2 regions of the Desulfomonile tiedjei DSM 6799 genome follow, and region 2 is predicted to be linked to the other one. Evidence: riboswitches for the same ligand, from Rfam matches in the RefSeq annotation. Region 2 holds a riboswitch; the other holds the start of a gene.

Region 1 (7,270 bases), 1.7 Mb from region 2:
GGCTGTGCGTCGGAAGATTGTGGAGGCATCGTCGGTTCCAGTAGGTTCTGTTCCGATTTATGAGGCAATTGTGGACGCTGCTCGCCGGCGAGGGGCCGCCGATAGTATGAACCCGGACGAAATGTTGGATGCGATCCGGCTCCATGGCGAAGACGGCATAAGCTTTGTGACCGTCCACTGTGGCGTCACACTTTCGGGACTGTCTCAATTGCAGAACAATCCAAGAGTCTGCGGCATTGTGAGCAGAGGGGGGAGTTTCCTGGCACGGTGGATGCGGGCGAACAAAAAGGAAAACCCGCTCTTTGAACGATATGACGAGGTGCTGGACATCTGCAAACAATACGGAATGGTTCTTAGCCTCGGCGACGGTCTCAGACCGGGAGCAATCGCGGATTCAATGGATCAGGCCCAAGTAGATGAGCTGGTCACTATCGGGCAGCTGTTCCGTAGGGCGAGGCAAAGAGGAGTCCAGGCCATAATCGAAGGGCCGGGCCACGTCACTCTGGATCAGATTCCGGCGCAGGTGATGATGGAGAAGAGGCTATGCGATGATGCACCATTCTACCTGTTGGGACCTCTCGTGACTGACATTGCCCCCGGATTCGATCACATTACTTCAGCCATAGGAGCGGCCGTGGCGGCCGCTGCAGGAGCTGATTTCTTGTGCTACGTCACTCCGTCCGAACATCTCGGCCTTCCCGACGCGGACGACGTTCGTATCGGTGTTCTTGCCGCTCGTATATCCGGTCACGCTGGTGACCTGGTTCGGCGGCGCCCGGGTGCTCGGGAGTGGGATGAAAAAATGAGCCGGGCACGCAAAGACCGAAATTGGGGTGAACAGATACGCCAGGCCATAGACCCCGGTTTGGCCCTCAGCATCCGGAGGAAGACGTGCCCCGAGGATCACGAGACGTGCACGATGTGCGGTGATCTCTGCGCTTACAAGGCTGACTCCTTGATCTGAACTAGTCGCCGCTCGTTATTGTGCGGTCTCACTCCGCTTTTCTAAAAAGGTCGAGAGATTGTCGAGCATTCCAATATGCCGCAATTCGATATGCTTGATCTCTCTTTTTTTCTTACGGCTCGGAATCGGGAAGAGCAAACATCAACCTACGATAATCAAATAACAAATTCTGGAAGGGAGGTGGAATCGCAAGCATTTTGCCGTGATTTTCAGCAAGAGAGACAATATGGCAAAGAGTCGAACACATTCTCCCCGGGAATTTCTTTCGTCCAATGTACACGAGGAGGGAACATCGATGGCGTCAGAAAGCTCTGCGAAGATCAAGTGTGAAGGAATCAACCAAATAGCAATTGTAGTCAAGGATCTGGAGACTGTGGCGAAGCACTACTGGAACATCTTGGGTGTCGGACCTTGGTATATTTACGACTGGGAGGCACCGTTAGTCTACGATCGCAAGTATCACGGCAAAACTGTCTGGGCCAGGGAAAAGATAGCTTTGGCACAGGTCGGAGGTGTGCAACTTGAACTGGTCCAACCGGTTGAAGGCCCTTCTATCTATCAGGACTGGTTGGACGAACACGGAGAAGGATTGCACCATTTGAATTTCCTGGTTAACGATGTGGACGAGGCCGCGGGAGTATTGGCAGAACAAGGCTTCATAAGCATACAAAGCGGGCGTTTCGAACCCAAGGACCAGAAAGGAGCTTACAATTACATTGATATCAAGCCCCTGAGGGCGATCTGGGAACCTGTTCACATCGGGGAAGTAATTGGCGGGACGCCCACCATGTTTCCTGCAGCTTCAGAAGAAGGAGCACGCGGCGTGAGCCAGGAAAGCCCCGCGAGGATCACGTGCAGGGGAATTAACCAAGTCGCAATTGTAGTCAAAGATGTGACGAGCGTGGCGAAACACTATTGGAACATCTTGGGTATCGGGCCCTGGTACATTTACGACTGGGAGGCACCGTTAGTCTACGATCGCAAGTATCGCGGCAAAACTGTCTGGGCCAGGGAAAAGATAGCTTTGGCACAGGTCGGAGGTGTGCAACTTGAGCTGGTCCAACCGGTTGAAGGCCCTTCTATCTATCAGGACTGGTTGGACGAACACGGAGAGGGGTTACAACACTTGAATTTCCTGGTTAACGATGTGGACGAGGCCGCGGGAATATTGGCAGAACAAGGCTTCATGAGCATACAGAGCGGGCGTTTCGAACCCAAGGACCAGAAAGGAGCTTACAATTACATTGATATCAAGGCCTTGAGGGCGATCTGGGAACCCGTTCACATCGGGGAAGTAATTGGCGGGACGCCCTCCGTGTTTCCCTAACCTTCCTTCGCAATCACAATGATTGTGAATCTCAGGCTCGAAGGAGGCCCAAGATGGATCTAGGGTTAAAGGGCAAAGTGGCGTTGGTAACAGGAGCCAGCCAGGGCATCGGCAAAGCCTGCGCCCTGGCTTTGGCCGAGGAAGGTTGCAACTTGGCCGTCTGCGCCCGAAGAAGGGGGCCGCTGGAGCAGGCGGCTGAGGAGATGAAGGCCAAGGGAGTGGAAGTCCTTTGTGTAGCAGCAGATGTCACCCAACCGGAGGATCTCAAGAGTTTCGTCTCACAAGCCGTCCAGAAGTTTGGTCGTATTGACATCCTTGTCAATAATGCCGGCACGGGGCGGCTGAGCGACCCCATGGAATTAACTGAAGAGGAGTTCCGATACAACATGGATCTCATGCTGTTCGCACCCATCCAGTGTTCCAGGGCAGTGATTCCTCTCATGAAAACGCAGGGCGAAGGTCGCATCATCAACATTTCCTCCATATTTGGGAAGCAACCTGGAGGTCTGCTGGACTACGATGCCATCAAGGCAGCCGTGATCATGTTCACAAAAGACCTGAGCAACTACTTGGCAAAGGACAACATCCTCGTGAATGCTGTATGCCCGGGTCCTATCTGCACGCCGCTTTGGGAAGGCCCAGGGGCTTTGGGAGATCAACTGGGCCAAGTGCTAGGCACGTCAGGCCAGGAGGCAATCAAATGGTACGCCGGGCAAAACATCCCGCTTGGACACCACGGTGATGCCGAAGACATAGCCAACATGGTGGCATTCCTGGCATCTGATAGGGCTAAGTTCGTGACCGGCCAAGCGATAAATGTGGATGGTGGGATGGTGAAGTGCACGGTTTAACGAAGACATTGCTCAAAGGTGATTCAGGCTCGGGATTCTTGCTGTAAGGTTGCACTGAAAGGTTCTCCCAAGAATCGGTGTAACGGCAGATGAATCGCGCGAAAAGACGAATGCCCGTTTTTCCCCCAAGGATCCATTCAGTTATACGTGGGGAAAATCCCCCTACTCCCCTTTATAAAAGGGGGTAAAGAAGCAACCCGAAATTCCCCCCTTAGTAAAGGGGGGGTAGGGGTATAGGCGTTAAAATAAGAGCATCCTGCTAGGCCCCAGGCCTGACCGAAGACGCGTTCACGAATTCACAGGCATAAACCATCAAATAAAACAGATAATTGTCATTGCGAGGAGCGCAGCGACGTGGCAATCGCCTGGGACTCAGGCGCGTAATTTCATGCGATTGCTCCGCTTCGTTCACAGGCATCCTACGCACTCAGATAAAATACCTCTCGAGACTGAAGCCTTGCTCTCCGTAGTGTTATTTGAGGGTCACCAGTCATAAAGGACTTCCCAGTGATCCTGGAAGGATAAGTCGACTTGACTATAGCGATAGATCAACGTCTTGCCTGTACCGGGAGCATTACTTGCATCCTCCTTCCAGTATCGTAGCTCGATAGCCGGAAGGAGCCGCTTTCCATTCTTCGAACCAATCCTTTCTGGCGAAACTTCTATCCATTTCTCTTTTTCTTCTATTATCTTCCATACTGCGCCATCGATCTTGTTTCTTACTCTCTCTCCAACTCTCGGAAGCTTCAGGTCTCCTCTCAGCTCTTTGAATCGATACACCGGACGCTCTTCGTAATCGAGCATTCTGTCTCCGAGAATTTTGATGCCTATTGCTCCTAAAGGAGCAGTAATGAGGATCGAAAGGACTGCCACAGCGAGGATAACATCTCCCGATGCGACGCCCGCAGCCAGAGGAACGGCACCTATAGCAGCCTGGACGGTGGCTTTCGGAATGTAAGCGACAACACAGAAGAGCTTCTCTTTCCAAGTGAGAGGAGTGCCGAGAAGAGAAACGTAGGTTCCAACGCTGCGGAATACCAGCCCTACGAGGATTACCAGAGTCCCGGTTAAACCGGCCTGCCATGCCACATGGATGTTTACCTGAGCGCCCACAAGCACGAAGAGAAGAAGTTCCGCTAGCACCCACACTGTTTTGAGTTTATGCGAAATGATGTGGGCTATGGGTTCCGCTTTCTCAAGGATAATGAATCCTATGGCCATCACTCCGAGAAGCGATGCAATCGGCACAGTCTTTTGAAAAGCATGTTCCAACCAGGTCAGCAGGATAGCCACCGCAACTACGAGAAGAGTACGCTTAGGGGGTTTCCAGTCGTACCGTTGAAACACTCGAACAAGTGCGTAGCCCGGAATTATGCCTACAAGAATTCCGAGCCCGATGGACAGAGGAATCTCGGCCAGTTTTGCAGCAACATTGATCTCACCGCCTCCGTACATTCCCAGAAAAATAGTAAACAGTACTATTACGAAAACATCGTCAACTGAGGAAGCCCCAAGGAGCAGCGTGGGAATCCCTTTTTTTGTTCCTCGTCCGCGATCCATGAAATCAATCATGAGCGGAACAACGACTGCCGGAGAAACCGCGGCAAGTATGGAGCCGAGTATGGCTGCTTCAAGATAGGAGATGTGAAGGAGTGAAGGACCTACCAGTACGACTCCGACGATTTCGAAAACTGCAGGAACAGCGCTCATGGTGAGAGCCGCCCGCCCAACCCGGTTCAAGGTGTCTTTGTGAAGCTCAAAACCCGCTCGAAGCAAGATGACGATAAGAGCGATCATCCTGAAATCAGCCGAAACCTGCATCATCTGAGGACTCATGATGTCGAGGATCTGGGGTCCTACGATGAGTCCCACTATGAGCATGCCAACCAGTCCGGGAAGACTCATGCGACGAAACAGATAATCCCCCATCAGGCCGAGCACAATAATAAGAGCCAAACTGAAAGCCATGGAGAAGCCCCCAAATTCGAATGTAAAAAGTTCGTTTCCTGGCGCACAGTTTTTTCAGGACACAAAAAAACCATCCGGTGAATACCAGGATGGGGCATGATTCTTCGTCTGTGAAGACTCCTACCCCTGAACAGTAGGAGTCATCAGCCGAATCCGGCTCGGCGGTTAATTAGGCAGACTCCATTGCCTCGTGCGAGAAAATCTAACGAAAACTTTCCGAATATGCAAGCCTGGACGTTCCGGAAAAATGGGCCTTCCGGAACTCCATTTATTCCTTGCTTCACAAAGTTCGGGAAGGAACTTCTTGTGAGAAGCTCCTCCCCATAGCTGCAGTTATCGGGCGGCATCCGGACAAAAGACTTTGGTGCCGTTAATATCCTTTTTCTTCATCTCGGTGCTTCTTTCAATACGCCTCCAGGCCCGATCCTGCTTTTCCTGTTCGTCCTCCATTTGTCTCCATTTCTGATTGATAGTGGCTCGTTGATTTCCACGTGATTGCGCCTGATCGACAGAAAACATCAAACCCAGGACAATGGCGATTCCGAAAACGATACACTTCTTCATAGCATCCTCCTCGAACGCTGATGATTCAGGGACAGAGTCTACGGATATCTCCAGAGAAGGGCTGAGGCTTGCTCCGCCCCTCCCGGTTTATTTCCTTTTTTCAGTATTTGATCTGCAAAATCTGCTTGAGAGGGCCTAGTGGCCTACGATCATTATCGTGCAGGCATTCTTCAAGAAGAGAATTGCTCCCCAGAAGAATGTCTTCTCACAAGGATTTCGCTTAAGAACGAGGAGGCATCAAATGAGCAGAACGGTCGCATGTAAGCACTGAAGAACATTGCTCGCAAAGATGTTTGCGGGATGAACGAATCGTTCGTTCACATCATTTTGAAAAGAGTGCGGAGATTCGAGCAGAGTTGCTGCACTCGGGGATTTCCAGGGAAGATGGGTGGAAGCTTGCCTGGTCAATGCAGAAGGATGAAAGCTGGGCTGGTGTTCTCCTCCTACGCAACAACAGTTCCACGGAGAGTACACACTGTCGTCTGCCAGAAGAAAGAAGTGCTTAAAGGCATGCACTGCCACCTGAGCTTTCGAAACGACATGACAATGGGAATCCTCATCCGAAGGAAGACCTGACTCATTATGGCAGCAGCCGGTTTCCACCATGCTTCCACAAAGGTTGATAGCGTATACGATAAGAATGAGCCAGATTGCTACTCGTTTTCCCATTGTCAATCCAAAGAGTTGTCAGAATTCGAGCGCTGTCGGGCACCCTTTGATAGTCATTTCGTACCTCATAGCAGTCGGGTTTGTCAAGATTTCTCGAGATGAGTCGCCTGTAAGTGGGATTCAGTCAGAGAAAAAGCGGAGTCGAAGACTACTCCACAGGATCAACGTGATCCATGATTTTTGCGGTTCGAGATTTGAGACAGCCTCCTAGTGTCCACTCAAATAACGGCAGGCATCCCGTGTGTTCGCGGGGCCCCTACCTGCTATTTCTTCAAGATCGATCCCAGAATCCCCCGCACTATCTGCCTGCCGATGGAACTTCCGATACTTCTTGCAGCACTTTTCGCCATAGCCTCCAGCACGCTGTCTCTCTTGCCCGACCCGGTCAAAATATCAGGCAATCCCCAACCTTGCTGTCTCTGCGGTTCATAGCCGGTCCGAGTCTGTGTCCGAGTCTCTGTCTCGGGTTCCTCTCTCTGCATAGTTCGGATACTCCGGGACTTGAGCTGTTCGTACGCAGATTCGCGATCGATAGCATCTTCGTATTTACCAAACAATGGGCTGGAGTTGATTTCTTGTCTCCGTTCCTGGGGGGTGATGGGACCGATCCTGGAAGAGGGCGGGGCAATGAGTGCCCGTTGAACAATACTCGGAGCTCCTGAGGGTTCGAGGGTTGAAACGAGCGCTTCACCTACTTTCAGTTCAGTGATGACGACAGCAGTATCGATTTTCGGGTTCTGTCTGAACGTCTGGGCCGCGGTTCGAACTGCCTTTTCGTCCCGGGGCGTGAAAGCTCGCAAAGCATGTTGCACACGATTGCCAAGTTGTCCGAGAATCGTATCGGGAATGTCGAGAGGATTCTGAGAAATAAAGTAAATGCCCACGCCTTTGGACCTGACAAGCCGAACCACTTTCTCAATGCGGTCG
Region 2 (7,270 bases):
GATGGCTCACGGCTTTGATGTTTAACCTATCTCATTTTAACCAGTATTCCGATAGTTATTCGTTTGACAGATCGAGGAATGAGATCACAGCGGAGGCCGCAAGAGGTGCCCTTGTTTTATGACCCTCAGCAATTATCCATAAGATGGGGTGACTTCCTTAAGGTTACCTTCGGACAGAAATACTTCATAATTGTAGATCAGCCTTTGGACGACTGCTCCGGCCAATCTGGTTGAACCCGACAAAATTTCGTCCATTCATTCTTTAGGTTCAGATGGCTCCTTGGCGACGCTTTTCCTCCTTTTTCGATCCTTGAGTTGGCTGTGCTCATAGACTTTCAGTGCGAAATCCTGAAATAGGTTTTCGCAAGTCTTTATTTTTTCTGCGGCTGCCTCGCGCAAGGGTGCTTCCACGATGTCCCTTTTTTCTACCTTTTTCAGCCACAGTTTTAGCTTTTCAAGCTCCTCTTCGTTTTCTTCGACTTCGGCAAAAATGAAATTCTGCCTGCTTATCTCAAATTCGATTTCTTTCGCGTAATCTTCGCATTTACCTATGATCTCACGGTATTCTTCGTCTCTCGATTCTACGAATTCCCTGTTGATCCGATCTTCCTGGTCTCTGTTCAAGACTTTGCCGTCGATGAGCAGACCTTCACCCTTCCAGTTCTCAATATCCTCTATGAGCTTTTTGACTTCATTGACGCGCTCGCTCGAATAAGGAAGAACCCAGACGGATTGGTAATTGACCGCTCCGAGCTTCTTGATCTGCCTCCAAACGGAGACCCTTGCTCGTGACGGGCGTGACGGAAGTGTATATGAAAAAAAGAGCCATCTCATGTAACCATTGTTACCCGGAGTAACATGAGAGTCAATGGGAACTTTCTTTCATCGTCATATGATCAGTGTCTGAATTCCTTTTTAGCCGTCAGGAGGATTGGAACAGAAATGAGTTGCGATGCCATTGAGAACACAATGAGGCTGCTCACGGAAAAATCGTACAGGATGCCCATGAGCGCACTTCCCAGAAACCAGAACAATCCGTAGCCTGTATTAAACACCCCAAAAGCAAAGCCGAGCCTGTTCCTTGGAACCATGCCCGCGATGGCAGCCCTCATTACGGACTCTTGGGCTCCCATGCCTACGCCCCACAAAGCCATTCCTGCGAGAGCCCAATAGAATCCACCCATGAATACCAGAGGAGCAAAAAGCGATGACAGCAGGATGGCTACGACCATCACCGAAAAGCCCAGCCTGTCAAAGAGCCGCCCCAAAAGTAGGGCAGTCAAGGCATCAACACCCATTGCCACAGCATAAAAGATCGGAATCCAGTAATCCGGAACTGCGGCTACTTTCTTGAAGTGATAGGCTATCAGAGGAAAATCAGCGAATCCGGCTGCAACGCAGCCGATGGCAATCACGTAAAACCAGTACGTCTTGGGGAAGCCATTGCTCTGCAACTTGACCGATGCCGGTTCGAGATCCTGGGGATTGGGGTACAGCTTATATGCGGTGAAAAGCACGCTTAATGCAATAAGAGCCGGGATCAGCAATAACCCGAATCCGGACTGATAGTCGCCTCTGAAATGAAAAACAGCAGCCACGACCAACGGGCCGAGAATGGCTCCTATCTGGTCCAAAGCCTCATGCAGACCGAATCCCCATCCCCTCCCAATCCGATCGGAAGCGCAGGAAAGCATCACATCACGGGCTGGCGTTCTGACTGCTTTGCCCATTCTTTCCGCGATCATCAGAACCGCAGCTAGTTCCCAGTGGCCAGCCAGCGCCAAAAGAGGCACTGCCAACAGGTTCATGCCATAGCCCAGGAACACGATAGTCCAATACTGTCGTGTTTTGTCAGCAAAGTAGCCTGACGCAAGTCGCAACGCATATCCGATGAGTTCGCCAAATCCAGCTACTACCCCAACAACTGTTGCGCTTGCTCCTAACATGGCCAGGAACGGTCCAGTTATACTTCGAGCGCCTTCATACGTGAAATCCGAAAACAGACTGACGACCCCGATCAGGACCACGAACTTCGTTGCGCTCATCGGTGAAATGTCGCAGGATTGTCTTGATGCATGTAATTGGCTTTTCATGAGTTTCTGATCGCCCATAGGAAATCCCTCCTATCTGAACCAGTATATGTAACCAATGTTACATATAGAAAAGCCAGTGTCAAGCAACTCGAGTAACCATCGTTACAACCGATGAGATCGTGCTAGGCATTCATTCCAGTCAGAAGAAATGAGAGCATTGTATTTCATAACTATTCCCTTCAAACACGAGACGCGAGCTTGATCACTTCACGATCAGGACAGAGCACGGGGAAAACCTTGCAATATTTCGAGAAGTCCCTCCCCATATACGTTCGAAAATGCGGCTATGGCCGGTGAAGCCCACCACGACAAGATCGAAACCTTGCGATTTGCAGAACTCCACGATCCTATCGACCGCATGACCGGCGACAACATGCCGCTTTATCATCGTTTTTCCAGCCTTAGCCAATTCCCGGGCTTCTTCGTTGAGCTGTTCGAAATAGGCATCCTTCTGGAGTTTAACCTCCTCGAACTCACCGACTGTGGCAACGTATTTCGGGAGGTCGACCTCTACGGATATCGAATGGAGTTCCGCCTCGAAAGCGGAAGCCAGTTCGATAGCCTTCTTCAATGCAATACGAGAGCCTTCAGATCCATCAAATGCAACCAATATTTTCTTAAACATCTTCACCTCTTAGCCAATGCCCGAATTTATTTCTGCCAATCTCCATTTACTTCATGATGCTCGGGTTCGAAGAACCATTGAGCAATGAGTGTGGGGATTACTGCGCTCCCGATTACCACGGTAACTAAGACCGTATACTGTTCCTGCGTTATGATGCCTCGGGTGTAACCGAACAGGGCGGAAATACTGCCAAATGTGAGACCTGTACTCATCAGCAATGTTGTGTACATGCCTATCTTCCGGGAAAAACGAAATGCTGAGGTCAGAGGAAAAACTCCGATAAATTTCGCAGACACCTTAACCACTAGCAAGACAATAATCAAACCGATGCTGGTTAGAATGGCCGGAAGGGATACTATTGTCCCGGCTTTGAGGAAGTAGAAGGGCGTGAGCAGAGCGAACGTTGCAGTGCGAAGATGCCGCACCATTTCCTTGTGATCCTTAAATAATCCGGCCACTACCAGGCCCAGCAGATATGCAGGCAAGACTGCCTCGCTATTTGCGTGTGTAGCAAGCCAGCCCAAACCAAACAGCAGAAAGAAGAGGAGCTTGATTTCCGGCTCGCTTACATGACCGCTGAATACCCTAAAAAACCACCTTGTGAACCATGGCGTGACGATGAGGACTATCGTGGTCACAACGGCAAATATGATTAACCACAAATCGTAATGCGCAAACAGAATACCCAGCGCAACAACGGTCCCAAGATCGGTGACGAAACACGCCGCCAGGATAAGCTTGCCCAATTCTTCCTTGTTCAAGCCTGTTTCCACCATTACTGCATAAACCACTGCAACAGACGTTGTTGACAGTGCTATGCCGCAAATCATTGAAGCTTCGAGGGTCCATTTAGCCACATACAATGCGTAAGCCATTGCACCCAAGAATGGCAGCAAGAAACTGAGAAAACCTATGCTGATGCTCTCTTTGCCGTACTTGCGAAGAACATCGGGTTCGATTTCTGCTCCAGCCAAAAAAGTGAGGAGAATCGCTCCGAAACCCGCCAGAAAACTTATCCATTCTGTTTTGGGGTCCAGCCCCAGAAAGTTTCCGCCTATGACGCCGACACAAATTTCAACGAGAGCTACTGAAATGGCGGTTCGCATCGAGATGACGCTTGCCAGGAGCGCCAGTCCGATCCAAACCGTGGCTATATACCAAGTGTTGTCCATAAAGCCTCCGTGAGTCGTGCAGAATTACTTACGAATTCTAAGCGTGACTATATCCTCAATGTTTTTGAGTGTACTTCGGCAATCCTGGAGGCAACTCACCATATCTGCGAAGATGACGACTTTCGAGTTCAGAAAGTGACACCCAGTTGGTGAAGCACGAACCCAAGATCATTTTGTCCGCGCTCCGAATGGTCTTCAGAATAGCATTGGCTCCAAGTTTGCTTTTGGTGGCGGTTCCATCCAATTCGATCATTAAGCGATCGATTTCCGCCCGTTGCGTTGCAGACATGCCGACCACTTTTGGTGCAATTGTTCGGTTCACATTGTCCACAGCCTTCAGGACGCCTTTCCCACCGTACCGGTTTTTATCTCCATCACGCAATTCAAGTGCTTCATTCTCCCCGGTAGAAGCTCCGGAAGGTACAGAAGCAGGTTCACGAAGAGCATTGGCCTTTTCAGAAACGAGGAATCCCACCAGATGGTTTTCTACTTCGCATAATCCACTGTCAGTCCAAAGTCCTGGATCGTCAATGAGCTTAGAATCTAGTCCCCGGCGAGCCGAGACACAGAAAATGGGATGATCGTTCGATGATTGAGTCTTTTCGGTTAAGACTCTCTTGAAGAAACCTACTGCTTCTTGCAGCTCTTCGGCACTCAGGTAATCAACTTTATTGAATATGAAGAAGAGCCTGGACACTCTGGAGTGTACGTTCTTGAGGAATTCCGCTTCCACTTCGGTAAGAGGTGGATCGGCGGACACTACAAATAACGCTGCATCACATTGAGGGAGAAAATTGAGAGTTGCCTCTGTGTTATGAGTAAAGGTGGAACCAATTCCAGGCGTATCTATGAGAACGACGCCGTGCTGAAGAATCTGGGCAGGATGAAAAATATCCACATGAAGCACACCTAGTCGATTCTTAGGATTCCCTTTTTCAGTGACGAATCCCTCCAAAATCGAAACCAAATCCTTAAGACTCTCACCTGAGAATTCTCTCGCTGGACGATTGTCCTGATAAGATACCCGTACCAAAATCTTGGGACCGTATTGCAGAAAAGTCGGTATGGCCGTGAGCGAAACTACTGAAGTGGGCAGCAGGGCTTCTCCGAGAAATGCATTGAGCAGGGTGCTCTTGCCACGTTTGAACTGACCTAAAACAGCAAGGTGAAAACGCCCTTCTTCCAAGCGTTCCCGCAGAAATAGCAGTTTTTCAGAGTCTCCGATGAACTCTGGCCCCAGTCCATCCACAGTCTTAATGGCTTCACCAACGAGAATTTGAAAATCGAGTGCCGCCCTGGATTCATGTTCAGATGCGGATATTTCACATTCAGAATGGTTGCTCGTTTGAGAATGCATGGCGAATACCCTTCTGGAGCCGACTGTTCCGGTTCAGATCCTGCGACAAAATCAAAGATTTCACGCCAAATAAAAAACCCACCTTTCGGTGGGTTCCACTTATGCCGATCTCCCACCGCACAATCTGTAGCGGTAGGAGTCATCAGCTCATTACGAGCATTTTGGGGGGACTCCATCCCCGTCATCTGTATAATTTCTTGTAAAATTTTTTGCTGTGAAAGTCAAGACGCTGCTGTGAGCTGTTTACAGAATTTCCATGAATCTTCCTCATTATTGTCATCACAGATGCACAAACCGATGGTATGTTGAGCTCTGGGGGAGAAAGGCACTAGGCGGTTGTTTACGCCCTAGATCGGTGAAGAGACAGAGTGTAATCGAACAACGAGCTGGGGACTAAGCCATGAAGATACATACCCTTGTTCCAGGCATATTTCTTCTTCTCATAATTACCGGAAACATCCATGCGGCTAGCTTTGACTGTGAGAAAGCAACATCTGAAGCGGAGAAACTTATCTGCGCAGACCAGACACTCTCCAAAAGCGACGAGGACCTGGCAGCGTTATACGCCGAAACATTGAAACGAGCGGCAGATCCGTTGCTGCTGGAGAGGCAACAGCGAGCGTGGCTTAGCAACGTCCGTGACCAATGCATTGATCCGTCGATCCTTAAGGATGCATACGTGACACGGATAAAGCAGCTTTCATCGGTGCTCAGAACAATGTCACGTGGAACAGCCAAGACGATAAAGTCCGACGCCGAAGCTTGTCAAGTTGTGGTAGATTTCGTTCTCGACAACCTTTCAGTGCCGCCTGAGGACTCTCAGCCAACGATGGAGGAGCTCGAACGTATCTTCGGCAAAGATACACTGGGTACACTCTACGGTTGTAGCCCATCGTATTGGCGTCACGACTTCAACAACGACGGTACCCCCGACCATCTGATCATCTCGGTTCAGGGAACCGCTCACGTGAGCGTTGGCTACGTGCTTTCAGGCAAGAAAGGGTCCGCCGTGCAAGAGGTTGGCGACTATGAATGTTACGACCTCTCGGTTCTCAATGTGGGTACACGATATTATGTCCTCTCTCATCACGGCGGCCGGCTGGGCAAGCTTTGGCGACTCTCCAGAAGCGGGGAATTCATGCCAGTGTGCAAGTTTAGCCCACGAAAAGAGCCGATGGTCGAACTCGTTGCGGGAAAGGAAAACGGAGTTTGTTTGGAAGCCCGTCTGGGCCGTGTTCATCATGCCAGATATGGCCTGACGCACGGGCTTGGGCCTTTGCCCCTGGGAGCCCCAAACTTGTCAAAAGACCCGATAGAAGGGCTGGCTCTTGTGGATATCAATAACGACGGGACACCAGACAACGTGGTCCGTATTGACTTCTCACGTGTTGGAGGACGCGGTTGCAAAGGGAGAGACCTAGCGGTTACGGACGCAACCCGCACCAAGATCCCCGACACGAAACTGAATGAGATTCTGATTGATAGAGCTGAATGTGACTCAAATATGGATGTCTTCGTGTATGAGGGAATTGCATACGTGGATTTGCAGGACGACTCCGGCAACCGTCAGATCTATCGAATTAGAGGCGAAAAGATCGAAACGATCTGCGAATTTAGTGGCCACCTCCTCTATGATGTGGTTGACGTTGTCGAGAAATCAGAGGAATGAAGGCGCTTCTTCTACTCATCGGGAACCTTATGCTATGGATCGGTATTTCTTCGTGTGTGAATCGAGAAATGGATAACTCGGATAGGTAAATGCGGCACTAATCCTTTACATACTGGTTATGAGACTTCTGGAGCGGAATCCCATCCGAGTTATGTGCCTCTTGAAACTTCCGAAACTGGTTTCGGAAGTTTATCGTTCTTCAAGTCAGTCCTTTGTCCTTGCCGATTTCCCATCTCCCGTTCCAATGCTGCCGCTATTGCGACCCTCTCACTTTTAGTAAAATCTTTCCGCATCTCGTTTTCGGCGTATTCACCCTCAAGGATGCTGAGGACAGGGGCCATACTTGAAAGAGAT

The links. Region 2 has a riboswitch for fluoride ahead of DESTI_RS31380 (dynamin family protein). Riboswitches for the same ligand answer to the same signal wherever they lie in the genome.
Region 1: it holds a riboswitch for fluoride, as region 2 does, so the genes downstream of both, DESTI_RS03780 (cation:proton antiporter) here and DESTI_RS31380 (dynamin family protein) in region 2, are expected to answer to the same signal.

The regions. Positions count from the first base shown of each region.
Region 1 is NC_018025.1:864,282-871,551, forward strand. Features, by position in the region: gene thiC (phosphomethylpyrimidine synthase ThiC) at 1-964, shown strand, start outside; gene DESTI_RS28380 (VOC family protein) at 1,260-2,291, shown strand; gene DESTI_RS03775 (SDR family NAD(P)-dependent oxidoreductase) at 2,345-3,142, shown strand; gene DESTI_RS03780 (cation:proton antiporter) at 3,626-5,110, opposite strand; fluoride riboswitch at 5,238-5,307, opposite strand; gene DESTI_RS03785 (hypothetical protein) at 5,444-5,674, opposite strand; gene DESTI_RS03790 (hypothetical protein) at 5,912-6,343, opposite strand; gene DESTI_RS03795 (helicase HerA-like domain-containing protein) at 6,607-7,270, opposite strand, start outside.
Region 2 is NC_018025.1:2,598,604-2,605,873, forward strand. Features, by position in the region: gene DESTI_RS10830 (Chromate resistance protein ChrB) at 256-834, opposite strand; gene DESTI_RS10835 (MFS transporter) at 897-2,111, opposite strand; gene DESTI_RS10840 (universal stress protein) at 2,296-2,718, opposite strand; gene DESTI_RS10845 (cation:proton antiporter) at 2,745-3,890, opposite strand; partial or broken gene eno (phosphopyruvate hydratase) at 4,087-4,320, opposite strand; partial or broken gene DESTI_RS31380 (dynamin family protein) at 4,438-5,247, opposite strand; fluoride riboswitch at 5,374-5,436, opposite strand; gene DESTI_RS10855 (lysozyme inhibitor LprI family protein) at 5,648-6,916, shown strand.